4 regions of the Lelliottia sp. RD5 genome follow, and region 3 is predicted to be linked to each of the others. Evidence: predicted binding sites of a transcription regulator. Region 3 holds the regulator's gene; each other region holds the start of a gene.
What was found. The regulator Fur, encoded in region 3, represses iron uptake genes when iron is present. The targets are predictions, from matches to a motif close to ATAATAATGAGAACNACTATCAA.

Region 1 (8,167 bases), on a different contig from region 3:
CCTTTACCCTTCGAATGTGAAACCTTCGCGACAGAAGCGGTTCCGCTGGCGGGTATCCGGGTCAATGTCGATATTCTTCAGCTCCAGGAGCTATTGATGGATATCGGTGAAGATGAGCTTTTCCAGCCTGCGATGGCGGCGAGCGGCATCAACTCCGCTACGCTCTCCGAGGAGATTTTATGCGCTATTGAGCGCTTACTGGATGTGATGGAAAGGCCGCTGGATGCGCGAATTCTCGGCAAGCAAATTGTACGCGAGATTCTTTATCATGTGCTGATGGGGCCGGGAGGCGGGGCGCTGCTGGCGCTGGTGAGCCGCCAGACGCATTTCAGCCTGATCAGTCGCGTACTGAAACGTATCGAAAGCCAGTACACCGAAAACCTGAGTGTGGATGAGCTAGCGTCAGAAGCGAATATGAGTATTTCGGCGTTCCATCATAATTTTAAATCGGTCACCAGCACGTCGCCACTGCAGTATCTGAAAAGCTATCGTCTGCACAAAGCCCGCATGCTGATGATTCATGACGGCATGAAGGCCAGCGCCGCGGCAATGCGCGTGGGTTATGAGAGCGCCTCGCAGTTTAGTCGTGAGTTCAAACGTTATTTCGGCGTGACGCCAGGGGAAGATGCGGCGCGTATCAGGATGATGCAGGGAGTGTGAGATTTGCCCTCTCGGCAGAGAGGGCATTCGATCAGGCGTTACAGTATTTCTTTTTAATGACCACCGCGATGGTGCCCACTAGTCCTGCCACTAACAGGAACATCGGCAGAATCATCAGGAACGTCATCACCTGATCTTCGTGACGCTTCACAAACGGGATCATACTGATGGCGTAACCCAGTGACGTCACCACGCCGACCCACAGCAGTGCGCTCAGCCAGTTGAAGAACTGGAAACGACGGTTCGACAGGCCAGAGATCCCCGCCATGGTAGGCAGCAATGTGCGAACAAAGGCCAGAAAACGCCCCGCTAACAGTGCCAGTAAACCATGACGATCGAACATACAGGTCGCCCGCTCATGATATTTAACGGGCAGTTGCGACAGCCAGCTTTTCACCACGCGGGTGTTACCAAGCCATCGACCCTGTAAATAACTCAACCAGCAGCCCAGGCTCGCAGCTGAAGTCAGAATGACAACGGTAGGGGCGAAGTCCATAACGCCTTTACCGATTAACGCACCTGCCAGTAACAGCAGGCTATCCCCTGGAAGGAACGATGCGGGAAGCAGACCGTTTTCCAGAAACAGCGTTGCGAACATGACAAAATAAACAACACCCACAACGTGTGGATCCGCCAGCGCAGCAAAATCGTGTTGCCAGAGCGCAGCGATAATATCTTGAATGACAGCCATGGACTTTCCTGTGGAACAACTTATATGCGGCTATTGTACTCCTCATTTTACCCGCTGGCGTTGATCGCTGACGCAACAAATGCAGACTTTTCTACTCTTGGCGTAGATAAAACGGTTCGGGAGTACAGTTTAAGCCTGCACATTACACGATACGCTCAAAACCTGCCGATAAATCCGCAATCAGATCGTCAACATTTTCTAAACCGATATGCAGTCGGATCAGCGTACCGGTAAAGTCCACTTCGCCGCCGGGACGTAATTCGGCAATCTGTTCTGGCTGGTTCGGCAGAATCAGCGATTCAAACCCGCCCCAGGAATAGGCCATGCTGAACAGCGTGAAGTTATCCAGATAGGTTGCCAGCTCGTCGTTGCTCAGACGTTTATTGAGCACAAATGAGAACAAGCCGCTGCTGCCCGTAAAGTCACGCTGCCAGAACGCATGGCCTTTACTGCCCGGCAGCGCCGGATGATTAACGCGAGCCACCTGGGGATGTTGCGCCAGCCACTCGGCCACTTTCAGACTGCTTTCATGATGCTGACGCAAGCGTACACCGAGCGTGCGCAATCCGCGGCTGGTCATATACGCGGTATCGGCATCCACCATTTGTCCCATCAGATAGGCATTTTCACGCAGTTGCTCCCAACAGCGGGCGTTGGACACCGCCGTGCCGATCATGCCATCAGAGTGGCCGATCAGGTATTTTGTGGCGGCCTGAATGGAGATGTCGATGTCGAAATCCAGCGCTTTGAACAACACACCTGCCGCCCAGGTGTTATCGATCATAATGATGGCGTCGGGTGCGACGCGACGCACGGCACGAACGATCGCCGGAACATCATGCACTTCCATGGTGATGGAGCCGGGCGATTCCAGGAACACAATTCGCGTATTCGGTTGGATAAGCTCCGCAATCCCTTCACCAATCAAAGGATCGAACCAGCCGGTCGTGACGCCCAGTTTAGTCAGGATTTTGGTACAGAAATCCTGGCTGGGTTCGTAGGCGGTGTTAGTCATCAGGATATGATCGCCCTGTTCGACAAACGCCAGAATAGTGTTTGCGACAGCCGCCGCACCGCAGGGGAACAACGCACAGCCTGCGCCGCCTTCCAGTTCGCACATCGCATCCTGCAGCGAAAAATGGGTCAGCGTGCCGCGGCGACCGTAAAACAGTTCGCCTTTCGCGCGGTTGCGGGTAGCGTGCTTTTTGGCCTCGACGGTTTCAAAAACCAGCGAGGAGGCGCGCTGGATAACGCTATTTACCGAACCCTGAGTATACTTTTTACTCCGTCCAGCCTGGACAAGCGTGGTATCAAGATGTTTCTCTGCCATGTTCGCTAAACCTGTTTTATACGTCTGGACGTCCAGACTACCATGAATGGAAAACTCTGCACCCGGATGCTTAGCGAATAAGCACAATATTTTCTAAAAAATAAGCATAAGAAATTTTTACTGTGTAAGCGCAAGGAAAATGAGCGGAAATTACGGCAGTATGTAAATACTAATGAGAACCACTATCAATTCGATGTGGTTTTGATATTATTATGCTCAGAAAATGTGATTTGCGTCCTGGAGATACAGAGTGGGTAATAATTTGATGCAGACGGATCTCTCCGTTTGGGGCATGTACCAACATGCTGACATCGTGGTTAAGATTGTGATGATCGGCCTGATTCTGGCGTCCGTGATCACCTGGGCTATTTTCTTCAGCAAAAGCGTTGAGCTGATCTCCCAAAAGCGTCGCCTGAAGCGCGAACAACAGCAGTTGGCTGAGGCACGCTCTCTGGATCAGGCAAATGACATGACGTCGGCGTTCCATGCGAAAAGCCTGACCTCTATTTTAGTGAACGAAGCGCAGAACGAGCTGGAACTTTCCGCAGGCAGTGAAGATAACGAAGGCATTAAAGAGCGTACCGGCTTCCGTCTGGAGCGTCGCGTTGCTGCCGTAGGTCGTCACATGGGTCGCGGTAACGGTTATCTGGCGACTATCGGTGCGATTTCCCCGTTCGTTGGTCTGTTTGGTACGGTTTGGGGCATCATGAACAGCTTCATCGGTATCGCCCAGACCCAAACCACCAACCTGGCCGTTGTGGCGCCAGGCATCGCAGAAGCATTGTTGGCAACGGCTATCGGTCTGATTGCAGCAATTCCTGCGGTTGTCATCTATAACGTCTTTGCCCGTATGATTGGCAGCTTCAAAGCGACGTTGGGCGATGTTGCCGCGCAGGTTCTGCTCCTGCAAAGCCGCGATCTTGACCTCAGCGCCAGCAACGTTAAGCCGGTTCATTCTGCTTCGAAACTGCGTTTAGGTTAATCAATTATGGCAATGCGTCTTAATGAAAATCTGGACGATAATGGCGAAATGCATGAAATCAACGTGACGCCGTTTATCGACGTAATGTTGGTTCTGCTGATTATCTTCATGGTCGCCGCGCCTTTGGCGACGGTCGATGTGAAGGTCAATCTGCCTGCGTCCTCGAGCCAGCCGCAGCCGCGTCCGGAAAAACCGATTTATCTCTCAGTGAAAGCGGATAAATCGATGTTCCTGGGCAACGATCCGGTGACTGATGACTCTGTCATTCCCGCGCTCGATGCCATGACGCAAGGAAAGAAAGACACCACGGTCTTCTTCCGGGCTGACAAAACCGTCGACTACGAAACCATGATGAAAGTGATGGACACGCTGCACCAGGCGGGTTATCTCAAAATAGGTTTAGTTGGCGAAGAGACGGTCAAAGCGAAATAAAAAAAAGCTGGCGAAAGCCAGCTTTTTTGTGTCCAGAACCTGATTATCCCAGGTGTTCCCCACCGCATACGCCATGCACTTCGGCCGTGACGTAGCTCGATTCCTGACTCGCCAGATAGACATACACCGCCGCCAGTTCCGCCGGTTGACCCGCGCGCTTCATTGGCGTCTGCTGACCAAACTGCGGAATTTTTTCCTGCGTCTGACCGCCAGATATTTGCAGCGCCGTCCAGATTGGGCCCGGTGCGACCACATTTACCCGTATGCCTTTCTCCGCAACCTGTTTTGCCAGCCCACGGCTGTAGTTGAGGATCGCGGCTTTGGTTGAAGCATAATCCAGCAGATGTGGACTGGGCTGATAAGCCTGAATCGACGACGTCGTCACAATGCTGGAACCGGCTGGCAGGAGTGGGATCGCCTCCTGAGTTATCCAGAAAAGCGCCAGCACGTTCACCGCGTACGTCTCTTTAAATTGTTCCGTGGTGAGGTCGGCAATGTTTTCAACAGCGGTCTGCTTACCCGCGACCAGCGCCAGCGTATCCAGCCCTCCCAGCGCATCATGTGCGGTATGCACCAATGACCGGGCAAAAGATTCATCGCTTAAATCGCCTGGAATCAGCACCGCTTTACGGCCGGCTTCTTCAATGAGCTGTTTGACCTGCTGAGCATCTTCTTCTTCAGCGGGCAGATAGTTAATCGCCACGTCAGCACCTTCACGTGCGTAAGCAATCGCTGCTGCGCGTCCGATACCGGAGTCACCCCCCGTGACCAGCGCTTTGCGCCCGCTCAGCCTGCCGCTGCCCTTGTACGTCTTCTCACCGCAGTCAGGGACGGGCGTCATCTTCGATTGCACGCCGGGAGCAGGTTGTTTCTGTTTAGGGAAGTCACCGGTGTAATACTGAGTGGTTGGATCCTGGAATTTTGTCTGGTGATTTGCCATAAGGAATCTCCTTGCTCGCGTTGTAAAACACTAAGCTTAGATGATTCATTCAGGCTTTAGGGATCATTCAGGATAATCCTTAATCCCATGCCGAACACGATCGGACGGGGCGAATAAAGGCGACACAAGGGGAGGGGGAGTCTAAGGCGTGTTCGAGGGAGTCTCTGTTTTAGAGGTCAGCGCGTCTTCATCCAGTGCAACCGTGGTGACATTTGATGTGTGGTAGCCGCCATCAGCCAGTTTACGCGAGAGGCGCAGGGTTGCGGTTTCACGGGCCAGTAAATACTGGTAATTTGCTTCCAGGCGCCCCATGATTTTATCTTTCAATTCGGGTTTCAGTTCCATCACTGCATTAATCATCGCGCCGTAGATTTCTTCTTTAACCTGCAAAGAATAAATTTCATGACGATTTTGCCATTTCAAACGGACGACGGCTGCCGGGATCGATACCACGTCTTGTGCAATGCGGGCCATCTCGTCATTTTTATGTTTTTTTAGGGCTTCGAGATTTTGCTTTAAGATAAACTCATCACTTTTATGGTTATCTAAAGTCAAATAAACGTTATTATCTTCAACTTCTTTCACGTTAATCATCCTCTAGTTTATAAAAAATAGGGTTGTTTTTCTCTCTGGTAATAAGATTAAGCCAAATTTCGTTGCCTGCTTCATTTATTTGTTCGGACTTTTCAGCCATTATTTGACTTAATGTCTGGGCATCTATTTCGCCTTCGGCCTGCAGGTCGTTAAGGAGATGCGCAAAAGCTTCGATCTTTATCACGCGAAACAGTCGATCTTTAATATGTCTGTCGTGCTCTTCCAGCAGCATATTACGTGATTTACCGGTACGGGTAACACCAATTAATATGTCGGCTTCGAAATCGGAAAGTTTTCTTTTTCCCTGAGTGAAATTAGCATTGCTTTCTCCTTCCCCCGATTTTGGAACCACAGAGGCGATGTGGAACCTGACCGGGACGAGATTCTCGGGCAGCATTTTTATTTCCTTTAATTTCAACCGGGTAGGATTAGATAGGGCGTGAGATTCGTTGACAATAACATGAGGCAAATTTAAAATCAAAAAAAATGGAGCCAACCATGAACAGCATTTTTTATTCTGTCATTACATTACTTTTGCTTACCGCTGGCGTTCTTTTATTGATGCGAGAGTTCAATAAGACGAAGGACTCACGGTCACTCGACGAGCAGCCTCAGCCCATTCCTATGACCAAGGAAGAGGGGGAAGATCATTTCTCGCTGCTGATGAATTCGATAACACCGGTGTGGTACTGGCGCGTCAATCACGAATATATCGATTTTCTTCATGCGACAATTAAGCGAATGAAGATGACGGAAATAAATGATACGCCGGGCCTTTTTGAAGCTCAGCGCCGTTGCAGTGACCTGAATTCAGCGGTGTATAAATATTACGACAATATCAAAAAACGCTGTCTTAACGGCGAAAAGGTCTCTTATTCTGACCTTGATGTGTTGAACCTGCGTCAGTGTTTTCGTGAGTTTAGCCTTGAAGCCTATCCGGATTTGGTGGTGATCGTCTGGCCGGAATATCAACGCCCACAGGTTAATCCCTCAGAGGTGTAAGGTCTTTGTTGGTAAGTTGTTGCAAACAGTTCACCTCGCTGCGATATAATGCGGCCTGGTTTCGCTTGCTGACAGGACTTTATGGAACGCTTTTTTGAAAACGCAATGTATGCTTCGCGCTGGTTGTTGGCACCCGTCTATTTTGGGTTATCGCTGGCACTCGTCGCGCTGAGCATTAAATTTTTCCAGGAAATTTTTCACGTTCTCCCCAATATTTTTTCAGTGACAGAGTCCGATCTGATTCTGGTGCTGCTGTCGTTAGTGGATATGACGCTGGTGGGCGGGCTGTTGGTTATGGTGATGTTCTCGGGTTATGAGAACTTTGTCTCACAGCTGGATATCGCCGAGCACAAAGAGAAGCTCAGTTGGTTGGGCAAAATGGACGCCTCGTCGCTGAAAAATAAAGTTGCGGCATCGATTGTGGCGATCTCTTCCATCCATCTGCTGCGCGTATTTATGGATGCGAAAAACATCCCGGACAATAAACTGATGTGGTACGTCATTATTCATCTGACGTTTGTGCTGTCGGCGTTTGTCATGGGCTATCTGGATAAAATTAACCGCAGCGGCAAGTACTGATCCCTTCGCCCTCTCCGCCAGGAGAGGGCATCTGGTAGCACAAAACACTATTTATCCGACGACGCCTGCCATAAATTCAATTGCCCATCTTCAACATGCTGATCAATTCTTTTCAGCTCGTCTTCGCTAAAGCGCAGATTGTTCAGTGCCTGCACGTTTTCCTCGAGTTGTTCCGGGCGACTGGCGCCAATCAATACGGACGTCACGCGCTCGTCTTTAAGCAGCCAGCTTAGCGCCATTTGCGCCATCGTCTGACCGCGCGCCTGCGCCATTTCATTGAGCAAGCGCAGGCTGTTGAGGTTTGCCTCGGTCAGCATATTCTCCGTTAAACCCCGCACTTTTTTGCCTTCTCGCTGCATGCGTGAGCCATCAGGAATGCCGTTCAGGTATTTTCCAGTTAACAAACCCTGCGCCAGCGGCGTAAACGCGATACACCCGGTTCCGTTGGCTTGCAGCGTATCCAGCAGGCCGCTCTTATCCACCCAGCGATTGAGCACGTTGTACGAAGGCTGATGGATCAGCAGCGGGATTTTCCATTCACGCAATAAATCCGTCATCTCCTGCGTTCGCTCGGGTGAATAGGATGAGATACCGACGTAAAGCGCTTTCCCGCTCTGCACGGCCTGCGCCAGCGCAGAGGCGGTCTCTTCCATCGGCGTATTTTCGTCAACCCGATGCGAATAGAAGATGTCGACATACTCCAGCCCCATGCGCATAAGGCTCTGGTCGAGGCTCGCCAGCAGATATTTACGCGAGCCGCCGGAACCATACGGGCCTGGCCACATGTCGTAACCGGCTTTGGTAGAGATGATTAACTCATCGCGATAAGCCGCGAAATCCTGGCGCAGCAGGCGACCAAAATTCTCTTCGGCGCTGCCCGGAGTCGGGCCGTAGTTGTTGGCCAGATCAAAATGGGTAATGCCTAAATCAAAGGCTTTGCGCAGCAGGGCGCGCTGG
Region 2 (8,167 bases), 1.3 Mb from region 3:
ATAATGTGACAACTGTCACGAATCATAGGGCGTTCCCCACGGACGATCTATGACATATAATCTCCACTTATTGATTATTCGTCCGGAGTTGTCTCCATGACCGTTCAGCCACCCGATATGATCAGCGAGCTTTTGCGCGGAATGCGGCTTTCAGGCGTGAAATATCGTCGCATCGAAACCACCTCGCCCTTTGGCGTGTCGTTTGCCTATGTGGCCGGCAAAGCGCAGTTTCATTTCGTGAGTCAGGGTACAGCGCTGCTGCGCATGGAGAGCGGCGCGCGCTTTACCCTGAACAGTGGCGATGCGCTGTTTATCCCGAACGGTAACGCGCACGCCCTGCTTTCTGATGAAAACGCCACTGTGATCCCGGTTTCCGCCTATCCCAGTGAATCGATTTGCAACTCTGTCTGTGCCATCACCTGCGAGCCATGCCCTCAGAGTGATAAGACAGTGATATTCAGCGGGTGTATGGACTTTGAGCTAGGCGGGATGCAGCCGCTGATCAAAGCGATGCCAGAAGTGATGATGGTGAGTCGCCTGATGTCGACGTGGCCCGAGATCCATCCGTTGCTGGCGGCAATGGAACGCGAATCCATGACGCGCCAGGTGGGGTTTGCCGGAATTCTGGCGCGTCTGGCTGATGTGGTCGCCGCACTCATCGTGCGTGGCTGGGTTGAAGCGGGTTGCGGCAAAGCCACCGGCTGGGTACAGGTTTTGCGCGATCCGCGCCTCAGCCGCGCGATTTATGCCATGCACCAGCAGCCTGGTGTCAACTGGAGCGTGGCGGAGCTGGCAAAAGAAGCCGGCACGTCGCGATCCGTTTTTGCCGAGCGCTTTTTGTCGGCCACCGGTACGACACCGGCAAAATACTTAAGCGAGCTGCGGATGCGGCTGGCGATTCAGTACATTCGTCATGAGCATCAGCCCATTGAAACCGTTGCGCTGCGCCTGGGCTATGGTTCACTTGCGGCGTTCAGCCGGGCGTTTAAACGCATTGTCGGTCAGGCGCCCGGTGCCTTACGGGAAACCACCCCGATTGCAGAGGAGATCTAAACAGTAAATCGTCTGGTTCTGCCTAAAGTGGGATGTTCAACACGCGAAGCCGGCGATATTCGTCTAAGGTTTTCAGGTGATTGACGACAGCGGTCACGCTGCTCGCAAATAAAAAGGAGAAGAATCGATGACGATAATTGATCTGCGCCGTCCTGCGGCTTTAACGCTGGCGCTGCGCGTCGCATTGGGAGGCGCACTGCTCGCCGTGTCTGCGTTCGGCCATGCCGAAGAGGCACAATCCACGCAAAAGCAGTCGCCGGATATTCTGCTCGGCCCCCTGTTTGTTGACGTGCAGACCGCAAAATTATTCCCTGATCAAAAAACCTTTGCCGACGCGGTACCAAAAAGCGATCCCCTGATGATCCTGGCGGATTACCGCATGCAGCATAAACAGTCCAGCTTTGACCTGCGACACTTTGTCGAGATGAACTTCAGCCTGCCGGGCGAAGGGGAAAAATATGTTCCTCCCGCCGGGCAGAACTTACGGGAACATATTGACGGTTTATGGCCGGTGCTGACGCGCACCACTGATAAGGCCAGCAAATGGGATTCACTGCTTCCGTTGCCTAAACCCTATGTCGTGCCGGGCGGGCGTTTCCGAGAGGTCTATTACTGGGACAGCTACTTCACCATGCTGGGCCTGGCCGAGAGCGGCCACTGGGACAAAATCAGCGATATGGTGGCGAACTTTGCCTACGAACTCGACGCCTGGGGCCATATCCCCAACGGTAACCGCAGCTATTATCTGAGCCGCTCCCAACCGCCGTTCTTCTCCCTGATGGTTGAGCTGCTGGCGACGCATGATAAAGAGGCACTGAAAACCTATCGTCCGCAGATGGAAAAAGAGTACGCCTATTGGATGGAAGGCGCAGAGAGCTTACAGCCGGGGCAGGCGAATAAACGTGTGGTGAAACTGGATGATGGTTCGATTCTGAACCGCTATTGGGATGACCGCGATACGCCCCGCCCTGAATCCTGGCTTGATGACGTGACCACCGCTAAAAATAACCCGAACCGTCCGGCGACGGAGATCTATCGCGATCTGCGATCTGCGGCGGCGTCTGGCTGGGACTTTAGCTCCCGCTGGATGGACGATCCGCAAAAGCTCGGGACGATCCGTACCACCAGTATTGTGCCCGTCGACCTGAACGCCCTGATGTTCAAGATGGAAAAACTGCTGGCAAAAGCGAGCCAGGAATCGGGCGATGCTGCCGCGGCCAGCAAGTATGAAAACCTGGCGACGTCTCGTCAAAAAGCCATGGAAAACCATCTGTGGAATGACAAAGAGGGCTGGTACGCCGATTACGATCTGAAGAGCAAAAAGGTGCGTAATCAGCTGACTGCCGCCGCACTGTTCCCGCTGTATGTAAACGCGGCGTCACAGGATCGCGCCGCGAAAGTCGCCAGCGCGACGGCCTCGCGTCTGCTTAAACCGGGGGGAATTTCGACCACCACCGTCAATAGCGGCCAGCAGTGGGACGCGCCAAACGGCTGGGCACCTTTACAATGGGTTGCCGCTGAAGGGCTGCAAAACTACGGTCATGAAAAAGTGGCGATGGATGTCACCTGGCGCTTCCTGACCAACGTTCAGCACACCTACGATCGCGAGCAAAAACTGGTCGAGAAATATGACGTTTCTACCACCGGAACGGGCGGCGGCGGAGGCGAGTATCCATTGCAGGATGGATTCGGCTGGACCAACGGCGTGACGTTAAAAATGCTGGATCTCGTGTGTCCGAAAGAGAAACCGTGCGACAGCGTACCGGCTTCACAGCCGGCGGCGAACGAGGATGTTGCTCCGCAATCGTCAACGCAGAAGAGTGTGGCGCAGTAGCCAGAACGTTATTTTATGGCTTACATCCTATAAGTGGATAGCAACAAAACGGCAACCTCAGTTGCCGTTTTACTTTTTAGCCCTACCCTGAACTTAATCAGAAACTGTAGCTTGCCCCGACCTGATAAGTACGGTCGCGCCCAATCCAGCAGTTTGTGGCGTCATAACAGGTAAGGGTTTCTTTATTGGTGATGTTCTGCGCACTGGCCTTAATGGTCAGCCCTTCAAGAGAAGGCATAATTTCACCCATACGATAAGACGCCGCCAGATCGTACTGAGTTGTTCCGCCCAGTTTGCCCTGGTCGTTAGTCGGCGCAATCTCCATTGGCCCGGTGTAACGCGCACCGGCGCCGAGATTCAATCCTTTGACCGGCGTGCTGTCGAAGGTGTAATCCCCCCAAAGCGTAAAGGCATTCTCCGGCACCTGCGTCGGTCGTTTGCCCTGATACTTATCATCTTCGGTATTGATGGCGTGGGTATACGCGTAGTTGCCGATCAAGGTCAGATTATCGGTTGGACGGCTGACGACGGACAACTCTGCCCCTTTCGACTCTACTTCGCCCGTCTGACGATAGTTCAGGAAACCGGGATCGGTGGTCACTACATTTTTCTGGCGAATATTGAACACTGACGCTGTCAGCGTAGTGGCATACTCTTCCAGCAGGTATTTGACCCCGCCTTCCATCTGTTTGCTGGTGGTGGGTTTGACGTCTTTCGCCATTAACGTGCCCTGCGGCGAAACCGGTGCAAAGCCCTCTGAGTAACTGATAAACGGTGAAATTCCGTTTTCAAAAGCGTACAGCGCACCCAGTCGCTTGGTCACGCGATCCTGCGATACCCACGCCTTGTCGCCATTTTGCAGATAGTTGGTGGTAACCGAACGGTAATCGTCGTAACGCACGCTGCCGAGCAGATTGAGGCCGCCAAACTCCACCTGATCCTGCAGGTAGTAACCGTTTTGCTGATAGCTCAGGCGGTTTTTCTGCGCGGTATACAGGCCCAATGCGCTTTCGCTGATTTGCGTGTAATCCGGGTCACGCATATCAATGCCAGGCGTTGCCGATGCGTAGCGATAATGGAAATGGGAATTCAGTTTTTGATAATCAAAGCCCGCCAGCAAGTGATGCTTCCATTCACCAAGGGTCACGGTTTTAGTCACCTGGTTATCAATGTTAATGCTGTGCAGATCTTCATCTGTGGTGTACGCAAAGCGGTTGAGCTGGTAAACCTCGCTGCCCGCGCCCGTTGAATAGACGCTGCGCTGATGGGTGTCGACGTCAAAATAGCGCGCTTTTTGGTTGAAGCCCCAGCCGCTGTCAAATTCATGTTCAAAGCTGTAACCCAGCATCCACTGACGCTGTTTGAAGCCGCTCCACTCATCGCCCGCGTAGTCGCGTCGGCCAGCATATTTCGACCGCAAATAGGACAGCGGCAAAGGGTTAGATGGCGAAAGACTCGGGGTATTTTGCGCCAGCGCGTCAAGGGTGAGACGCGTTTTGCTATCAGGCTGCCAGGTGACAGAAGGCGCAACCAGATAGTTTTCCGTGCGCGTGGTATGTGGCTGATCGTCACCTTCGGTCGCTTTACCCAGCAGGCGGTAATTCCAGTCGCTGTCGGCGATTTGCCCTGTGGAATCCAGATAGCCCTCTTTCAGATTGCGTGTGCCGGTATTAACGCCCACTTCCGTGTGCTGTTCTTTTTGCGGCTTTTTGCCCTGAATATTCACCAGCCCGCCGGGGGAACCGCCGCCGTACAAGGCAGACGCGGGCCCTTTGAGAATATCCACGCTCTCGATTAACAGGGGATCGATCCGCGCTTTGGTATTCCCGGTGACGTTATAGGGCAGTTGAAGACCGTTGTAATACTCTTGCTCCACGGTGAAGCCGCGAATTTTGTATTCGCTCATATACGAGGTATTGCCACGCACTTCGGTGGACACGCCCGGCGCGTAGCGCAGAATTTCATTGACCGAGTTTGCGTGGCGCTGTTCGATCTCCGTGGCCGATATCGTGTTTATCACCTGCGGGGTTTTACTTTCAGCCACGGCGGATTTTGTGGCGCTGTTGGTCCATCCGGGCAGCGCGCTGTTTTGCTCCGTCCCGCTGACCACGATGGTGGTTTCCTGAGCAAACGCGGGCGTGCGCAACGCCAGCGTGACCGCGCCTGCCAACGCACATATCGCAAAATGTGAGGTTTTCATATTGTCGTCTTATTATTAGAAATGGCTAGAAACGACAATTATTCTCATTTCGATTTACAAAGCAATATCAAGACCAAAAAAAACGGCCCTCACATGAGAGCCGTTGATGTTTGCTTACGCACGCCTGAGTAGACGGAATATTGCCAACACGACAATGGCACCCACGACAGCCACCAGGAAACTGTGCAAGTTGAAGCCACTTACGCTACCGCCAACGCCAAACATCGTCGCCAGCCAGCCTCCCACTACCGCACCAATCACACCCAGTACACAGGTCAGAATAAAGCCGCCGCCATCACGTCCAGGCATGATGAATTTTGCGATAATACCGGCAATCAGACCAAACACAATCCACGCGATGATACCCATACGATGCCCTCTTGCAGATTAAATGCATGCGCTGAAACCTTCCGCGCAAGTGACTTAAGTATAGGACAGCGCGCGAAAACCATTCTTTGTCACCGACTTAATTACGTCTCATTTTTAAAAAAATTCACCGGTTTGTATTAAGTTCTTTCGTTTACTGCCGATACTTCATCGACAGTCTGTCAGACAACCGAGGAGCCATTCGGCGTGAGTAATTACAGTGAGCAGTTCCTGAAGCAAAATCCGCTGGCTGTATTAGGGGTATTACGCGACCTGCATAAGGGCGAAGTTCCTTTGCGTATCAGTTGGTCTACAAATCAGTTTATCAGCAAGATCCTTGAAGCCACCCCTGAGCGACTGGTCATCGACCTCGGTAGTCAGGAATATGAAAACCGGGCGGCGTTGCGCGCGCAAAATCTCTCCGTGATGGCGGAAACGAAAGGCGCGAAAGTCGAATTTGTCCTGCCGCAATTGATTCATGGCGACTATCAGGGTCTGCCTGCTTTTTTTGCGCCGTTACCCAACAGCGTGTGGTTTGTTCAGCGCCGTGAGTATTTTCGTATCAACGCCCCGCTGCATCCGTCCTATTTTTGTAAAGCCAAAATGCCGGATAAAAAAGAGATCCGCTTTCGCCTGTTTGACCTTTCGTTAGGCGGCATGGGCGCATTAATGGATACGGCAAGGCCGGAAGGTTTGGTCGAAGGGATGCGTTTTTCGCAGATTGAGCTGGATATGGGCGGCTGGGGACGGTTTTACTTTGACGCGCAGTTGATAGCCATTAGCGAACGCAAAGTCGTGGACAGCAAAAACGAAACCATTACTACGCCACGTCTGAGCTTCCGCTTTCTGAATGTCGGCCCGGGCGCCGAGCGCGAACTCCAGCGTATTATTTTCTCACTGGAGCGAGAAGCGCGGGAACGCGCGAATAAAGTGATTTGATACGTGCCGGACAGCAACGTGCTACCCGGCAACGGCATTACATGGCGTCCATAGCTTTCTGAACTTTCCAGATATAGCGTGGGGCCTGTGGTGCCGGATGATTCTTCGCAACATGGTCAACAAATTCGTTTTTATCCATGCCGTTGATCTCTTCAATCGCTTCTTTGCGATCCGACGAGAAAGTTCGCAGCAGTGCGCCCGCGCCGTTGACGTAAGAAACCACCAGCGCGTACTGCATCACTTCCGGATCGTCGATACCCTTCAGAACCCCATGTTCCAGAATGCTCAAATACGCCGTACCCATTGAGATATTCCGTTCCGGATTTTTCAGCTCGCTGGTCGACGGCTGACCTTTCCAGCCCATGTAGCGGTACACTTCGCGTCCTGCCGTAGAGGCTTTAAGCTGCATTAAACCGACCGCATTCGATTTGCTTACAAGTTCAGGATTGCCTCCAGACTCCACCGCGATAATCGCCGTGATCAGCCGCGGGCTCACGCCCCAGGACTTCCCGGCTTTTTCAGTGACAGGCATCCATTGCATCGCACGTTTCACGGGCAATTCCGGATTCCATGGCGGATTTTGATAATCTTTTTTAGTACTACACCCCGCCAGCAATACGATCAAAATAGCAAACCATCTCAATTTCACGTCATCTGTCCTTATATCCGGTCATCGCGATTACGTTATCCCCCTTGAAGCAGGCGGCCTATAGGCGGCATGATATAGATAATTATGTTCTCATTCAGCAAGGAATTGCCATGTCCCGGTTTCATCTCATCGCCCCTTCCGGTTATTGCATTAACCAGGACGCCGCACAGCGCGGTATTCAGCGCTTACTGGAATCTGGCCATTCGGTAACAAATCAGACAATTATCCCCCGTCGCCAGCAGCGTTTTGCCGGAACTGAGGTGCAAAGGCTGGCGGATATCAACGACCTGGTGAAACTTGAAGGGGCGAACAACATCGTGCTGGCAGTGCGTGGCGGGTATGGTGCCAGCCGATTACTGGAAACCATCGACTGGGACGGACTGGCGACTCGCCAACAGCACGATCCCCTGCTGATTAGTGGACACAGCGATTTCACCGTCATCCAGTTAGGCTTGCTGGCGCGGCATAACGTCATCACCTTTAGCGGCCCGATGCTGGCAGCGAATTTTGGTGCGCCGGAGCTGGACGCCTTTACGCAGGCGCATTTCTGGCGCGCGCTGCAAAATCCCGTTCTGCAGATTGCATGGCAAGGCAATGGCCCGCAGTGTGAGTGTGAGGGACAGCTGTGGGGCGGAAACCTGGCCATGCTGGTCTCGCTGATTGGCACGCCCTGGTTGCCTAATATTGATAACGGCATTCTGGTGCTGGAGGATATCAACGAGCATCCGTTCCGCGTCGAGCGCATGCTGCTGCAGCTCATGCACGCGGGGATCCTCTCTCGTCAGCGCGCCATCGTCCTCGGCAGTTTTAGCGGTGCGACACCGAATGATTACGATGCCGGGTATACGCTGGAAAGTATGATGGATTACCTGCGCTCGAGAGTGAATATTCCGGTGATCGGCGGGCTGGCGTTTGGTCACGAACAGCAGACGGTGACCTTACCGCTCGGCGCACAGGCTGTCCTTAAGCACGACGGGGCTGTCAGCGAATTAACAATCAGCGGCCATCCCGTTATAAAGGCATAAAAAAACCTTTTTACCGCGGCAATAAAACGTGGTTTCGTTCGTTATTATGTTAGGGTTTATGTATCAGTCACTACATTGAGGTGGGAGTAAGACAACATTGG
Region 3 (8,167 bases):
CTCCTCTATCCGCGAATTCATCAAGCGTATCGGCGTGACCAAGCAAGACAACACCATCGAGATGGCGTCGCTGGAATCCTGTATTCGCGAAGATTTGAACGAAAACGCGCCGCGCGCAATGGCCGTTATCGATCCGGTTAAACTGGTTATCGAAAACTATCCGCAGGGCGAAAGCGAGCTGGTGACGATGCCTAACCATCCGAGCAAACCGGAAATGGGTAGCCGCGAAGTGCCATTCAGCGCAGAACTCTGGATCGACCGCGCCGATTTCCGCGAAGAAGCCAACAAACAGTACAAACGTCTGGTGATGGGCAAAGAAGTGCGCCTGCGCAATGCCTACGTGATCAAAGCTGAACGCGTAGAAAAGGACGCAGAAGGCAATATCACGACGATTTTCTGCAGCTATGACGCCGAAACCCTCAGCAAAGATCCGGCGGATGGCCGTAAAGTGAAAGGCGTTATTCACTGGGTCAGCGCTGCGCACGCGCTGCCGGTTGAAATTCGTCTTTACGATCGTCTGTTCAGCGTGCCGAATCCGGGCGCTGCGGAAGATTTCCTGGCGACGATCAATCCGGAATCACTGCTGATCAAACAGGGCTACGCTGAGCCGTCACTGAAAAATGCTGAAGCCGGCAAGGCTTACCAGTTTGAGCGTGAAGGCTACTTCTGTCTCGACAGCCGTTATGCAACCGCTACCAAACTGGTCTTTAACCGTACGGTCGGTCTGCGTGACACCTGGGCGAAAGCTGGCGAGTAATCCAGGTCAATGAGAGACAAACGCCGCATATTGCGGCGTTTTTTTTGCTTGTCGATCAGGCTGTTAGTATTTCATCGAAAAAAAAGATGCCTAAAAATAAGGTCAATGAGCTGCTACTTATTTTATTAAATAAAATTTGATGCGTATGAGAAGAGTAGAATAAAACGGTGTAATCGCTATCAATAATTATTAGTGATTGAATTTAGTTGATTTTTTAATGACAAAACCCTTCCTGATGTATATGTTACAAATCACTACCAATTATGTGCACTTCGTCATAATCCTGCATTTTGCCCACTGAAAAGCATTGATAATTCGCGTCGCGAAAAATAGTCTACAGACGGTAGTTAATTCGAGGGTATTTATAACTACCCCTGACCGTTTGGTCTTTTTAGATTTTTCGCCGTTTAAGGCGCTTTAATTCGTCAAAGAGGAACAACTATGCGTACGTTCAGTGGCAAACGTAGTGCGCTGGCGCTGGCTATTGCCGGTGTGACAGCAATGTCTGGCTTTATCGCTTCTCCGCAGGCTCAGGCAGCAGGCTTTATCGATGATTCCACGCTCACGGGCGGTATCTATTACTGGCAGCGTGAACGTGACCGTAAAGACGTCACCGAAGACAAATACAAAACCAACCTGTCCCATTCCACCTGGAACGCCAATCTTGATTTCCAGTCTGGTTACGCTGCGGACATGTTCGGGCTGGATATTGCGGCGTTTACTGCCATCGAGATGGCGGAAAATGGCGACAGCGCCCACCCGAACGAAATTGCGTTCTCCTCCAGTAACAAAGCCTACAAAGAAGACTGGTCGGGTGATAAGAGTGGAATCAGCCTCTACAAAGCGGCCGCTAAATTCAAATACGGTCCGGTTTGGGCACGCGGTGGCTATATTCAGCCAACCGGTCAGACGCTGTTAGCCCCACACTGGAGCTTTATGCCAGGGACGTATCAGGGCGCTGAAGCCGGAGCAAACTTTGACTATGGCGATGCGGGCGCGTTGAGTTTCTCCTATATGTGGACCAACGAATATAAAGCGCCATGGCACCTTGAGATGGACAAGTTCTACCAGAATGACAAGAAAACCAAAGTCGAGTATCTCCACTCGTTAGGGGCGAAATATGACTTTAAAAACGATTTAGTGCTGGAAGCGGCGTTTGGTCAGGCAGAAGGATACGTGGATCAGTACTTCGCCAAAGCCAGCTATAAATTCGATATCGTTGGCGGCCCGCTGTCGACCAGTTATCAGTTCTACGGTACGCGTGACAAAGTCAGCGATGGCGGTGTGAACGATCTGTATGACGGCACGGCATGGCTTCAGGCGCTGACCTTTGGCTACAAAATCGGGCAGGTTGATTTACGCCTGGAAGGGACATACGTGAAGGCCGAAGGTCAGCAGGGCTACTTCCTGCAGCGTATGACGCCGACCTACGCATCTTCAAATGGTCGCCTGGATATCTGGTGGGATAACCGTTCGGATTTCAACGCCGATGGCGAGAAAGCCGTATTCTTCGGTGCCATGTATGACCTGAAAAACTGGAATCTGCCGGGCTGGGCAGTTGGCGCATCTTACGCGTATGCATGGGACGCAAAACCTGCGGATATGGCGACGCCGGACGCTTACTACGATCCGAACTATCGCCTGAAAGAATCCTCATACAGCCTCGATGCCATCTACACCCTTCAGGACGGTCGCGCGAAGGGCACGATGTTTAAACTGCACTTCACTCAATACGACAACCATTCCGACATTCCAAGCTACTCGGGCGGTTACGGCAACATCTTCCAGGACGAGCGTGACGTGAAATTCATGGTCATCGCACCCTTCACCATTTTCTGATGAACACGCCGGCGGGATGATTCCCCCATCCCGCCGGAATGGAGACTGATATGTTGAAAAAATGTGTTATCGTCGCGATGCTTGCATCGGGACTGGTCGCCTGCGCACAGCCGCAAGCACCAAAAGAAGACTCACGACTGAAAGAGGCCTACAGCGCCTGTATTAACACCGCCGAAGGATCGCCAGAAAAAATTGAAGCCTGCCAGAGCGTGCTGAATGTGCTGAAAAAAGAGAAAGCGCACGAGCAGTTTGCGACGCAGGAAAATGTGCGGGTGCTGGATTACCAGGCCTGTATTCAGGCGCGTCAAACCGGCAATGATCAGGAAGTGGCAAAGCGTTGTGACAAGATCTGGCAGGAGATTCGCAGCAATAACACTAAGTAATTCTCTTTTGCCACGCCCGGTTGTGCGCCATCCTGATGCGAGTTGGATGGCGCACAACCGGGTTTTTTATTTTTAGCAGGTCTAGCAGGCAAAAAAAAGCCAACCGTCAGGTTGGCTCAGAGTATGCAAGACGATTATTTGGTGTCGTGCGCGTGATCGTTTTCGCGGCAATCGCCTTCAGCACAGTGACCGTAGAGGTACAGGCTGTGGTTGGTCAGACGGATACCATGACGAGTGGCAATCTCACGCTGACGAGATTCGATAGATTCATCGCTAAATTCAATCACCTTGCCGCAATCCAGGCAGATGAGGTGATCGTGGTGATGCTGTTGTGTCAGTTCGAAAACGGATTTACCGCCTTCAAAATTATGACGGGTGACAATCCCGGCGTCATCAAATTGGTTCAGAACGCGATAAACGGTCGCCAGGCCAATCTCTTCGCCCATGTCGATCAGACGTTTATACAAGTCTTCCGCACTGACATGGTGATTGTCCGGCCCTTGCAGTACTTCCAGAATTTTTAAACGAGGAAGCGTAACTTTCAGGCCAGCCTTCTTTAATGCGGTATTGTTGTCAGTCATGCGGAATCTGTCCTGTTGCTAAACGATTCACTTCTAAAGAAGAAGTGACAGAAAATGCACTTGGGATAATGCGTTTCATTATAGAACTGCCATGCCTAAATGAAAACTGCAAGTCTCAAGCAAAGTATGCTTATAAAAACGTGGTATCGCCAACAAAGTTGAGCGAAGGCATCCACTTTAACCTGGGATATTGTACAGGTATGAAAGCAAAAGTTAAAAATTTGTAGCAATTATTTTAATTGGAATTACCTATCAATGCGGCGCAACAGTTTTGCAGCGCCGCACGATCAATCAGGCATTCAGGATATCGTCGAGGTGAAGTTCTTCGCGGATCTGCTTAACCCATTTGTCTACGCGTTCTGCGGTGAGTTCTGGTTGACGGTCTTCGTCAATCGCCAGGCCCACAAAATGATCGTCATCCGCAAGGCCTTTAGACGCTTCAAAGTGATAACCCGCCGTTGGCCAATGACCGACAATCGCCGCGCCGCGCGGTTCGATGATGTCGCGAATGGTGCCCAGCGCATCACAGAAGTACTCTGCGTAATCTTCCTGGTCACCGCAACCGAACAGCGCGACCAGCTTACCGTTAAAGTCGACTTCTTCCAGCGTTGGGAAGAAATCGTCCCAGTCACACTGTGCTTCGCCGTAGTACCAGGTTGGAATGCCCAGCAGCAGAATATCGTAACCTTCGAGATCTTCTTTACTGCTCTTCGCAATGTCATGGACGTCGGCAACGTCTTTACCTAGCTGTTTTTGAATGTTTTTTGCGATGTTTTCGGTATTACCGGTATCGCTGCCGAAGAAAATGCCGATGATTGCCATGAGTAAAATAACCTCTTGAAACTTAATGGTATGGTGGCACAAATTGTCCACGGATAAGGGCAATCATAGCAGAACAGAGAAGTCAGCGGAAACAGCTATCACGCGGGACTGCACTCTGTGCTACATGAAAGTGGGGTAAGGGCGATTTTTCAGACTTTTACTGTGAATGGCGCAATGCCTGCAGTTGCAGCATAAGCATCTCTTCGATCAGCTCGCTGCGGCTGATTTCACGGGCCTCAGCCAGTTCGCTTAGGGCGTCGACTGCGTCCGCATTGAGTTTTAACTCGACGCGTTTAAGCCCACGACTTTTGTCGCGTTTAAGCTGGTTTCGCTTATTGATGCGCAACTGTTCATCGCGCGAAAGCGGATTGGTTTTAGGTCGTCCCGGTCGACGTTCAGTCGCGAACAGATCTAATGTCGTACGGTCCGTTTGTTCTTTGGCCATGATTCAGAGACTTCGGGGAAAACGAGCGGCCCTGCTATTGCCGGGGCGATGAGCGCGACATCATACATTACTGATATCAGCACGCCAACGACTGGAGGCCAACAGGTGTCCAGTCGCTGACATTTTAATCAAATCGCGTTCTCAGAGAGATAACGGCGGATGGCGCGCAGCACCGCGTCCGGTTTTTCGGCGTGAACCCAGTGGCCTGCACCGGCAATCACATGCGCACGCGCCTGCGGGAATTGCGCCAGCAGCGTATCGCGATAGGCTTCTGTGACATACGGTGAATTGCCGCCGCGAATAAAGAGCGTAGGGGCCTGCCAGGCTGGAATTGGCTGCCAGCCAACAATGTTATCGTATTGATCCCACAGAACCGGGACGTTAAACCGCCACGCGCCCTCGACGAACGACTTCAGCAGAAACTGCACCACGCCTTCTTCATCTAAATGCTCGCGCATAATCGCCGCAGCCTGCTGACGGGTTTTCGCATTGGCTTCAGTGACGGCATTGATCGCCGCAAAAATTTCGTCGTGGCGACGCACATCGTAATCCACAGGTGCCACATCAATCACCACCAGCTGGTTAATACGCTCTGGCGCAATCGCCGTCAGGGCCATCACCGCTTTACCGCCCATTGAATGGCCAATCAGCGTCGCTTTTTCGATGTTATTCGCATCGAGCGTATCCAGCAGATCCTGGGCCATCGCCGCATACGTCATCTCTGGATCGCGCGGTGAAACCCCATGGTTGCGCATATCGACCTGCAGAATATTGTGATCGGTAACCAGATCGCGCGCGAGCACGCCCAAATTATCGAGGCTGCCAAAAAGCCCGTGAACCAGTACGATGGGAGAATTATTGTTCGGCGATTGTGCAGATTGCGCTCGGCTATTCAATTTCATGGCAAAGTTCTTTTTTTACGTATGTCAGGTTAGGGTATTATGTTGACCATTCTGCCGCCCGGCTGCAAGGATCCAGTTTATTCTGACTTTTGCCGCCACCCTGGCTTGACCCTATCCGCGGTTGGGATTAGCCCCTATAATCCCAACGACTTGTATTCAGATAAGATATTGCACTGGATTAAGATGAAAACAATCGAAGTTGATGATGAGCTCTATGCGTATATTGCCAGCCACACGCGACATATTGGCGAGAGTGCGTCCGACATTTTACGTCGCATGCTGAAATTTTCTGCCGCTTCACAGCCTGCAACTCCGGTTTCGAAAGAGGTTCGCGCGTCAAACGTCGTGGCGGAAGCTAAAACCGTTGCGCCGGTTAAAGACAAAGTGCGTGCTGTGCGTGAACTGCTGCTCTCCGACGAATATGCAGAGCAAAAGAAAGCGGTTAACCGTTTTCTGCTGGTGCTGACTACACTTTATTCACTGGATAACAAAGCGTTTGCAGAGGCGACCGAGTCGCTTCACGGCCGTACGCGCGTGTACTTCGCGGCGGATGAGCAGACGCTGATTCAAAACGGTAACCAAACCAAACCAAAACAGGTTCCGGGTACCCCTTATTGGGTCATCACCAATACCAACACCGGACGCAAATGCAGCATGGTCGAACACATCATGCAATCAATGCAATTCCCGGCGGAATTGATTGAAAAGGTTTGCGGTACAATTTAACCCTTGCATAAGAAGGACCAGGCAATGGCAAATCACGAACGCGCGGGTCAGCCTGCGCAACAAAGCGATTTGATTAACGTCGCTCAGCTTACCGCTCAGTACTATGTATTGAAGCCGGAAGTGGGCAACGCAGAACACGCAGTGAAGTTTGGTACGTCTGGCCACCGCGGCGGCGCGGCGCGCCACAGCTTTAACGAACCGCATATTCTGGCCATTGCTCAGGCCATCGCTGAAGAACGCGCCAAAAATGGTATTACCGGTCCGTGCTTCGTCGGTAAAGATACTCATGCGCTGTCCGAACCGGCCTTCATCTCCGTACTGGAAGTGCTGGCAGCGAATGGTGTGGATGTCGTTATCCAGGAAGACAACGGCTATACGCCAACGCCTGCGGTCTCGAATGCTATTCTGGTGCACAACAAAAAAGGCGGCGCGCAGGCGGACGGTATCGTTATCACGCCATCGCACAATCCACCGGATGATGGCGGTATCAAATACAACCCACCTAACGGCGGCCCGGCTGATACCAACGTCACCAAAGTGGTGGAAGACCGTGCGAACGCGCTGCTGGCGGATGGTCTGAAAGGTGTTAAACGTATTTCTCTGGATGCCGCGATGGCTTCTGGTCACGTGAAAGAGATCGATCTGGTTCAGCCGTTTATCGAAGGGCTGGCGGATATCGTGGATATCGCAGCGATTCAGAAAGCCGGTTTAAAACTGGGCGTGGATCCGCTTGGTGGCTCCGGTATTGAATACTGGAAACGCATCGCGGAGTTCTACAAGCTGGATCTGACCATTGTGAACGATCAGGTCGATCAGACGTTCCGCTTTATGCATCTGGATAAAGACGGCGCAATCCGTATGGACTGCTCGTCAGAGTGCGCGATGGCCGGCCTGCTGGCGCTGCGCGACAAATTCGATCTGGCGTTTGCCAACGACCCGGATTATGACCGTCACGGTATCGTCACCCCTGCGGGCCTGATGAATCCAAACCACTATCTGGCGGTGGCGATTAACTATCTGTTCCAGCATCGCCCTCAGTGGGGTAAAGAGGTAGCGGTAGGTAAAACGCTGGTGTCATCTGCGATGATTGACCGCGTGGTGAACGATCTGGGCCGACGGCTTGTGGAAGTGCCGGTAGGTTTCAAATGGTTCGTTGACGGTCTGCATGACGGCAGCTTCGGTTTTGGCGGCGAAGAGAGCGCGGGCGCTTCCTTCCTGCGTTTCGACGGCACACCGTGGTCGACCGATAAAGACGGGATCATCATGTGCCTGCTGGCGGCGGAAATCACGGCCGTCACCGGTAAAAATCCGCAGGAACATTACAATGAGCTGGCTGCGCGGTTTGGTGCGCCGAGCTACAACCGTATTCAGGCGAGTGCAACCTCGGCTCAGAAAGCGGCGTTGTCTAAGCTCTCTCCAGAGATGGTGAGCGCGAGCACGCTGGCGGGTGACCCGATCACCGCACGTTTGACGGCGGCGCCAGGTAACGGTGCGTCCATCGGCGGTCTGAAAGTGATGACTGAAAACGGCTGGTTCGCAGCGCGTCCGTCCGGTACGGAAGATGCGTACAAAATCTATTGCGAAAGCTTCCTCGGCGACGAACACCGTCAGCTGATTGAGAAAGAAGCGGTAGAGATTGTCAGCGAAGTGCTGAAAAACGCGTAAATGTGTTTGAGCGGGTGGGGCTGAAGCTCTCACCTCAACCTTCTTCC
Region 4 (8,167 bases), 650 kb from region 3:
TCCCAGGAGGTGATGGATGCGTTTCAGCCCCGTCACCAGCCTGTCGACCTCTTCCGTCGTGTTATACATCACCAGCGACGCGCGGCACATTGCCGGCACCTGGTAAAACGCCATCAGCGGCATTGCGCAGTGGTGACCCGTGCGGACCGCCACGCCATAGTTATCCAGGAAACTGCCCACATCGTAGGCGTGATGTTTGCCCAGATTAAAGGCAATAACGCCTTTACGCGAGTCAGGACCATACAGGGTCAAATCCGGCACGCTGGCCAGTTCCGCGAGCGCATAGCGCATCAGAGACGCTTCGTACTCTGCGATAGCATCCAGCCCGATCGTCGAAACGTAGTCGATTGCCGCACCCAGCCCAATGATCCCGCCGGTATTCGGCGTACCCGCTTCAAACCGCCACGGGGCTTTGGCGTACGTCGTCCCCTGCGTCAGGCTGACGGTCGCGATCATCGATCCGCCCCCTTCCCACGGCGGCATCGCCTGCAAAATAGCGTCTTTCACATACAGCACACCGATACCGGTAGGGCCATAGAGTTTGTGGCCGGAAAACACGTAAAAATCACAGTCCAGCACCTGCACGTCAACGGTGTGATGCATAACGGCCTGCGCACCATCCACCAGCACTTTTGCGCCAGCCTGATGCGCTTTCGCAATGATTTCAGCGACCGGATTCTCCGTGCCCAGCACGTTAGAGATCTGCGTCATCGCCACCAGTCGCGTACGCGCATCGAGCAGCGCGTCGAGCTGCTCCAGCTGCAACGTGCCGTCCACATTGAGTGGGATGACGCGCAGCTGCGCACCTACACGCTCGCAGAGCATCTGCCACGGCACGATATTGGCGTGGTGCTCCATCTGGGTGATCACAATATTATCGCCCGCCTGCACTTGGGCATTGCCCCAGCTATTGGCGACCAGGTTAATCCCTTCGGTCGTGCCGCGCACAAACACCAGCTCTTCCGGCGAACGGGCATTGAGGAATGTCGCCACCTGCGTGCGGACAGTTTCCATACGCTGCGTGGCTTCCGCGCTCAGGGTATGGATCCCGCGATGCACGGCCGCATAGCCGTGGCGGTAAAATTCCATCTCGGCGTCAATCACCTGATTCGGCTTTTGCGCACTGGCTGCGCTGTCAAGATAGGCAAGCGGCAAACCGTTGACTTCACGGGTCAGGACAGGGAAATCCGCCCGCACTTTCTCTACCGGGAAACTCATGCTTTGCCTCCAGGCAAACGCTGACCAATGCGCGCCAGCACCTGCTGTTTGAGTACTTCGTCGCCGAGTGCTTCCGTCAGTTCCGCAGCAAACGCGTAGATGATCATTTTCTGCGCGGCCTGTTTGTCAATCCCACGCGAACGGAGATAGAACATCTGTTCGTCGTCGATACGACCGACCGTCGCGCCATGGCTGCATTTCACGTCATCGGCGTAAATTTCCAGCTGCGGCTTGGTATCCACCTCAGACAAACGCCCCAGCAGCAAATTGTTGTTGGTCATCTGCCCGTCGGTTTTGATAGCGTGTTGCGCAACATTGATCATGCCGTTAAACACCGCACGCCCCTTATCGTTGACGATAATTTTGTGCATCTGACGGCTATTGCAGTAGCCCTTATTATGCTCAACCCAGGTGCGCGTATCGCACACTTCAGATTTCACCGGCATCGCCAGGCTGTTAATGCGCAGTGTGGTATTTTCGCCGTTGAGCTGGGTACTGGTGTTATGGCGCAGCACCGAACCGCCGAGCAGGAAGCTGTGGCTAAACGCCGCCGCATCGGCTGCCATAAAGAGATCGTTATGGGCAAAATGGTGACACGTCGGGTTTTCGAACGCCAGCTTGATGTGATGCAGTTGCGCATTCGCCGCGACGTTCATCGTCACGCGCGCGCCGGTGAAATGCGCAGTCTCGTTCAGGCTGACGTAATGCTCAAGAATGGTCGCATCGGCCCCTTCGGCCAGTTCAACATGGTGACGATAATGCGCGGTGTTGACCTCGTCGCCCTCAAGACCCTGCGTGATATGCAGCAGCAGCAACGGTTTTGCCGGACGCTGATTACGCTTAACGCGAATGTGCGTCACGCTCGGAGAAAGGCTTTCGGTCAGATGCAGAAACACGTCCGGCTGCACTGGCGCGGGCAAGGCCTGACGATTGTCGTTAATCTCAACGTCAAAACCGCTGCCTTCGGTGCTATCGCTAAGTGACGGGTTATAGCACCCGTCGACAAACACCAGGCGCACGGCGTCAATATTCAGCGCCAGCGCATCGCGCTGAGCCGGGCTAACGTCCGCCAGCCGCGTCACAAACTGGCTGTTCAGCAAGCCGTCCAGCGGGGTGTATTTCCAGTTCTCATGCTTACGCGTCGGCAGGCCCAGCCGCAGCATGTGTTGCAGATGCTGCTGCGCGTATTCCGAACGCGTTTTGCCCTGCGCTTCAAACAGGCGATGCCACTGCTGCAGCGCGTTACTGCTGTTCGGTAAGCCAGCCATAGCCCTGCTCCTCCAGTTGTTTGACCAGCGTAAAATCACCCGATTTCACAATACGGCCCTGGTACAGCACGTGGACGTGATCCGGTTTGATATAGTCCAGAATGCGCTGGTAGTGGGTGACGATAATGAACGAACGTTTTCCATCACGCAGGGAGTTCACGCCATCAGCGACAATTTTCAGCGCATCAATGTCCAGCCCGGAGTCGGTTTCATCCAGAATGCACAGCTCAGGTTCAAGCACCGCCATCTGCAGAATGTCGTTACGCTTTTTCTCACCGCCGGAGAACCCCACGTTCACCGAGCGGGTCAGCAAATCTTCCGGCATTTTCAGCAGTTTGATCTTCTCTTCCATCAGATCCTGAAAATCAAAACGATCCAGTTCTTCTTGACCGCGGTATTTCCGCACCGCATTCAGAGACGTTTGCAGGAAGAACTGGTTGCTGACGCCCGGGATTTCGACCGGGTACTGAAAAGCCATGAAAATGCCTTCGCCCGCGCGGTCTTCCGGTGACAGTTCCAGCAAGTCTTTGCCTTTGAATTCAACCGTTCCGCCGACGACTTCATAGTCTTCACGTCCGGCAAGCGTAGCCGACAGCGTGCTTTTACCAGAACCATTCGGGCCCATAATGGCGTGCACTTCGCCCGGACGAACCTCGATGTTCAGCCCGCGCAGGATCGCTTTATCTTCCACACTGACCTGTAAATCTTTAATGCTTAACATGTGCTTTCCTTAATCCTTAACCGACGCTGTGTTCGAGGCTAATTGCCAACAGTTTTTGTGCTTCAACGGCGAATTCCAGCGGCAGTTCAGAGAACACGTCTTTGCAGAAGCCGTTCACGATCATCGAAATGGCATCTTCTTCGCTGATCCCGCGCTGCAGACAGTAAAACAGCTGATCTTCACCGATGCGTGAAGTGGTGGCTTCATGTTCAAGCTGAGCCGTATTGTTACGGCACTCCACATACGGGAAGGTGTGCGCGCCGCAGTCGGTGCCAATCAGCATCGAGTCGCATTGGGTAAAGTTGCGTGCGTTGGTGGCCGTCGGCATGATTTTCACCAGGCCGCGATAGCTGTTCTGGCTGTGTCCGGCGGAGATCCCTTTCGAAATAATCGTCGATTTGGTGTTTTTACCGATGTGAATCATTTTGGTGCCGGTATCGGCCTGCTGATGCCCGCTGGTCAGCGCTACGGAGTAGAACTCACCGATGGAGTTATCCCCGCGCAAAATGCAGCTCGGGTATTTCCAGGTGATGGCTGAGCCGGTTTCTGACTGTGTCCAGGACATTTTGCTGTTTTCACCTTCGCACAGCGCGCGTTTGGTGACGAAATTCAAAATCCCGCCCGTATTGCCATCGCCCGGGAACCAGTTCTGCACGGTGGAATATTTCACTTCCGCATCTTTATGGATAATCACTTCCACCACGGCTGCGTGCAGCTGGTAGCTGTCGCGCACGGGCGCAGAACACCCTTCGATATAACTGACGTAGCTGCCTTCGTCGGCCACCAGAATGGTGCGCTCGAACTGTCCGGTTTTTTCAGCGTTGATACGGAAATAGGTCGACAGTTCCATCGGGCAACGCACGCCTTTCGGGATGTAAATAAAGGTCCCGTCAGAGGCCACGGCGGCATTGAGTGCAGCAAAGAAATTATCGTTACTCGGCACAACGGTGCCGATGTACTTTTTCACCAGATCCGGATGATCGTGGATCGCTTCGCCGAATGAACAGAAGATAATGCCCTGCTCCGCCAGCTTGCCGCGATAGGTCGTGGCGACGGAAACGGAGTCAAAAATGGCATCGACCGCCACTTCGCGTCCTTCACGGACCGGCACGCCGAGCTGTTCAAACGCCTCTTCCACCTCTTTACTCAGATAACTATTTTCCCCGGTCTGCTGCACAGCGCCAGGCTGTGAGGCACAGGTATCGTCACAGCTACCGCAGGACGGCGCGGAGTAATAGCTGTAATCCTGATAGTTCAGATGTTTATAGTGCGCCTTCAGCCAGTGCGGCTCTTCCATCTCCAACCATGCGCGAAATGCGCTCAGGCGAAATTCGAGCATCCATTCTGGCTCGTTACGCTTTGCCGAGATTGCCCGCACGACATCTTCGTTAATGCCTTTTGCGAGCTCATCAGTTTGTAGCTGGGTGAAGAACCCCTCTTTGTAATTGAGGTGCCCGCCGCTCCAGGTGTTGACATCGTCAGTTGCTTCAGTATTACGAGACATAGTACCGCCTATACCCCAAAGCTTTCGCCGCAGCCGCATTCGTTCTGGGCTTTCGGGTTATTAAATTTGAATAACTGGTTTAAACCTTCGCGCACGAAATCGACTTCTGTTCCATCGATAAACGGCATGGCCTGGAGGGCGACAAACAGCTTCGCGCCGTCCGTTTCAAAGATCAGATCGTCTTTCTCAGGCTCGGTGACCGTATCCAGCACGTAGCCAAAGCCCGCACAGCCGGTCTGTTTCACGCCTAAACGCAAACCCACTATTTCCGGTTTTTTATCGATTAATTCGTGAATCTGCGCCGCCGCAGTCGGCGTGAGAGTCAATCCACGCCAGGCGAAATCAGCAGGGTTAAAGGTTTCTGAATGCAGTTCCATAGGTCCACCTCGTCTATTGAGCCACTACGGGCATAACACCATGTTAGTGATAACGATTATCACTTCAACCCCCTGACAGCAGGGGCTTTCGGCTTAATCGCCCTTTTTGGCTACTTTACTTAAGCATAGACCCTGCCACGGCTGGCAGGAGCGTTGGATAAAATAATGCAATACATTGATAAATAATGGATTATAAAAAGCTAATCGCTGCAACGGGTTACCCTGTTAAAGATGTATAGATAATGCCTATTTTTAAAATAGACAGAGCAGAATTTCCAGGAAAATACTGAAACAGGGTGAAAATGGCGCGTCGAGCGGGCGATTTGGCCGTCAGGCGCTAGACTTTAGGAGACACCAAAAGGAGATTACTATGTCATCACATGATTTTGAGAATGAAGCCGATCGCCTGGCGAATAAAGCCTTTAACAAAGCTGACGAACTTGCTGGAGAAGCGCAATCCCAGTTTGGCGCTGCGGTTGACTCTCCGAAACATCAGCTTAAAGGCGCAGCACGAAAATATGCCGCCAAAGCGTCGGATGTGGCAGATGATGTGTCTGAAAGAGTGCGTGATAATCCGCTTACTGGATTGATGGCCGCAGGTGCCATTGGCCTCATTATTGGCCTGTTGATGGGTCGTAAATAACACTTTCACTCTGGCCCGCAAGGGCCTTTTTTACAATCCCGCTTCGTGGAACGACACCGAAAACCCCTGCTCTCGCCAGTGATCCAGCTGTTCCTGCTGACGTGGTGTAGCGGTTTTACCCGTCCAGACAAAGATTTTTTGCCCCGGGAAAAGCTCCGGGCGTGGGGAATCGATCGGCTCTGCTAACACGTCAATATGCCAGCCTTTATGGGAAAGCCGGGCAGCTTCAAGCCACAGGCGCGTGCGGTCTTCGCACTCCCATCCCATTAACAGCGCGTCTTTGCCTGGTTTTTTGCGCGACTCTACAAGAGAAGCCGCCGCAACCTCAATGAGCACGCCGTCTAGCAGACTTGCCATATGGCGAACCGTGTTTTGATCGAGACTCATGCGTTGGCGGACCGGGACAAGAATATGATCGATGAGGGCTTCAACGGAATGCTCACGGCGGAAGTCAGCAAGTTTGGCGCGCAGTTTTGCCGGGCTGGCGTAGCGCAAGACCAGCATCATCTCTTCCTGATATGCCGTCCAGCTACTCTCCGTGACCAGTTCCTGCGTGCCCAAAAGGGCTTTCACCTTGCCCACCGAAACGCCGCTCTTCATAAGACGTTTAATTTCTTCGATGCGCAGAATGTCTTCTTCATCGAACTGGCGATGGCCGCCTTCGCTGCGCTGCGGTTTCAACAAACCATAGCGACGCTGCCATGCACGCAGCGTAACTGGGTTGATTCCGCATCGTTCGGCGACTTCGCCGATACTGTAATAGGCCATTAGCTCCCTCACGCTCAATACTTCCATACTAAAACTAACTAACCTTATCAGATTGTACAAACGAAATGTATAACTAAGAACCCGGATGACAGCAAGTATTAGTCTTACAAACCCGGATTAGGTTTATGCATTGTTGTACAAACTTTACGGCATGTATCGCTTAGCATGAGGGAGATTTACGGCAACGTTAGAAATCGACTTTCTTTTCAGGCCAGGCAATCGGCGGAATGCCCCCCAGTTTTGGGCTGGCAAAAAGATGCCCCTGAAACTCAGAAATGCCCGCCGATTCAAGCCACATCCACTCTTCCGCTTTTTCAACGCCCACGGCGCAAAACTGGATTTCCAGTGAGGCGCAGCATTTGATGATGGCCTGGACAATCGCCTGGCGCGGGCCGCTTTTATGCACATCCGCAACCAGTTCGCGGTTGATCTTGATACGATCTGGCTGGAATTGCGCCAGCAGCAGCAAGCCTGCAAAACCGGCACCAAAGTGATCGATCGCCACGCTGATGCCGGCGCTCTTGAGCTGTCGGACCGCCCCTTTGAATTCGGTGAGCCGCGAAATCACTTCACTTTCGGTGAATTCGATAATGATTTGCTCAGGCACCAGACCATTGGCGGCAATTTCTTTCAGCAGGAAATCGACGGCATCAGGCACATTGACCAGCGTCATCGGCAGCAGATTCAGGGATAACGTCTGGCCTTCAAGGCCCAGCGCACTCGCCATAGATAGCGCCACCTGTTTGCTTTTCAGATCAGATTCGTAAATCGCATTCCCGGTCAGCGACGCAAAATAAGTGACCGGGGACTCGCCATACGGCGTTCGCAGCAGCGCTTCCCAGGAGACAACTTGTTGAGTCAACGGGTCAACAATAGGCTGAAACGCAAAGCTACAGTCTGCCCCTTTGGCGATCACTTGAGGCTGGCGTGAAAACGCATCCTCTTCGGGGATGAAATCCCACGAATCGCCCGGCGGAATCTCGAAATAGTTTTCTTTTTCAGTGGCTTCGACAAAGGTTCGGAAGAACTGTAGCGCACGATCGTTGTACGTCAGCTGATAGCGCGTTGTCCCTTTATTCAACACCTGCTGAAGCACTTCTTCCCTGTCATAGCGCCTCAGATCAAAGAGTTCCATTCCTACATGGCCAAATCGTCTTGATGGACCGTAGTCATAGAGCAACTCCACCAGATTGTAGTGCCGGGTGTCCTGGCAAATATGCTCGTAGATACGCCTGACGCTCTCTTCTGGCCCTTCCAGCAGCTGGAAAAAGTGCATTCCGTTAAATAATAAAATCCCTGTGACGTCAGAGTGCCGATTCTTATCGGCGGCAGCCTCTACCATCTTTTCCAGAGATTTAACTGGAACGTCCGCGCAGATATGGCTGCGGTAAATAATGGTTGTGAGCATGATTTTCCAGGGTGTTTTTGAGTGGGTCACACATGCAAATGGTGTGAATATCGCTTGTTATACCATATTAGTTGCTTAACAAATAATTTACAGCTCAAGGATTTAGCTGTTTTTTTGCTCCGTTTTTCCGCCTTGTACAACTTTGCTTTTGCATACACGTTGTACAATATATCCTTTGCATAATCCTGCATTCGTGACAAACGTAACGCATTGATTTATATAAAACCTGTTACAAAAAATGAAAAAATATGAAAATACTG

Region 1: exbB (tol-pal system-associated acyl-CoA thioesterase) is a predicted target of Fur. The motif match lies at 2,848-2,870, and genes of this name have one in related genera.
Region 2: AC0LWE_RS00925 (TonB-dependent siderophore receptor) is a predicted target of Fur. The motif match lies at 5,119-5,141, and genes of this name have one in related genera.
Region 4: sufA (Fe-S cluster assembly scaffold SufA) is a predicted target of Fur. The motif match lies at 5,129-5,151, and genes of this name have one in related genera.

The regions. Positions count from the first base shown of each region.
Region 1 covers NZ_JBVYHQ010000002.1:273,800-281,966, forward strand. Annotated here, with positions in the region: gene AC0LWE_RS09060 (AraC family transcriptional regulator) at 1-660, shown strand, start outside; gene yghB (DedA family general envelope maintenance protein YghB) at 692-1,351, opposite strand; gene metC (cystathionine beta-lyase) at 1,494-2,681, opposite strand; gene exbB (tol-pal system-associated acyl-CoA thioesterase) at 2,932-3,663, shown strand; gene exbD (TonB system transport protein ExbD) at 3,670-4,095, shown strand; gene AC0LWE_RS09085 (SDR family oxidoreductase) at 4,139-5,035, opposite strand; gene AC0LWE_RS09090 (cytoplasmic protein) at 5,177-5,629, opposite strand; gene AC0LWE_RS09095 (hypothetical protein) at 5,622-6,026, opposite strand; gene AC0LWE_RS09100 (ESA_00282 family adhesion-associated protein) at 6,128-6,631, shown strand; gene AC0LWE_RS09105 (TIGR00645 family protein) at 6,713-7,210, shown strand; gene AC0LWE_RS09110 (aldo/keto reductase) at 7,258-8,167, opposite strand, start outside.
Region 2 covers NZ_JBVYHQ010000001.1:167,160-175,326, reverse strand. Annotated here, with positions in the region: gene AC0LWE_RS00935 (AraC family transcriptional regulator) at 97-1,053, shown strand; gene AC0LWE_RS00930 (alpha,alpha-trehalase) at 1,181-2,887, shown strand; gene AC0LWE_RS00925 (TonB-dependent siderophore receptor) at 2,985-5,087, opposite strand; gene AC0LWE_RS00920 (GlsB/YeaQ/YmgE family stress response membrane protein) at 5,202-5,456, opposite strand; gene ycgR (flagellar brake protein YcgR) at 5,661-6,392, shown strand; gene emtA (membrane-bound lytic murein transglycosylase EmtA) at 6,430-7,041, opposite strand; gene ldcA (muramoyltetrapeptide carboxypeptidase) at 7,152-8,066, shown strand; gene AC0LWE_RS00900 (potassium/proton antiporter) at 8,164-8,167, shown strand, end outside.
Region 3 covers NZ_JBVYHQ010000001.1:1,469,990-1,478,156, reverse strand. Annotated here, with positions in the region: gene glnS (glutamine--tRNA ligase) at 1-757, shown strand, start outside; gene chiP (chitoporin ChiP) at 1,199-2,596, shown strand; gene chiQ (ChiQ/YbfN family lipoprotein) at 2,650-2,979, shown strand; gene fur (ferric iron uptake transcriptional regulator) at 3,114-3,560, opposite strand; gene fldA (flavodoxin FldA) at 3,852-4,382, opposite strand; gene ybfE (LexA regulated protein) at 4,540-4,827, opposite strand; gene ybfF (esterase) at 4,956-5,729, opposite strand; gene seqA (replication initiation negative regulator SeqA) at 5,913-6,455, shown strand; gene pgm (phosphoglucomutase (alpha-D-glucose-1,6-bisphosphate-dependent)) at 6,480-8,120, shown strand.
Region 4 covers NZ_JBVYHQ010000001.1:821,964-830,130, forward strand. Annotated here, with positions in the region: gene sufS (cysteine desulfurase SufS) at 1-1,218, opposite strand, end outside; gene sufD (Fe-S cluster assembly protein SufD) at 1,215-2,486, opposite strand; gene sufC (Fe-S cluster assembly ATPase SufC) at 2,461-3,207, opposite strand; gene sufB (Fe-S cluster assembly protein SufB) at 3,224-4,711, opposite strand; gene sufA (Fe-S cluster assembly scaffold SufA) at 4,720-5,088, opposite strand; gene AC0LWE_RS04145 (ElaB/YgaM/YqjD family protein) at 5,459-5,731, shown strand; gene AC0LWE_RS04150 (MerR family transcriptional regulator) at 5,762-6,499, opposite strand; gene AC0LWE_RS04155 (diguanylate phosphodiesterase) at 6,687-7,907, opposite strand.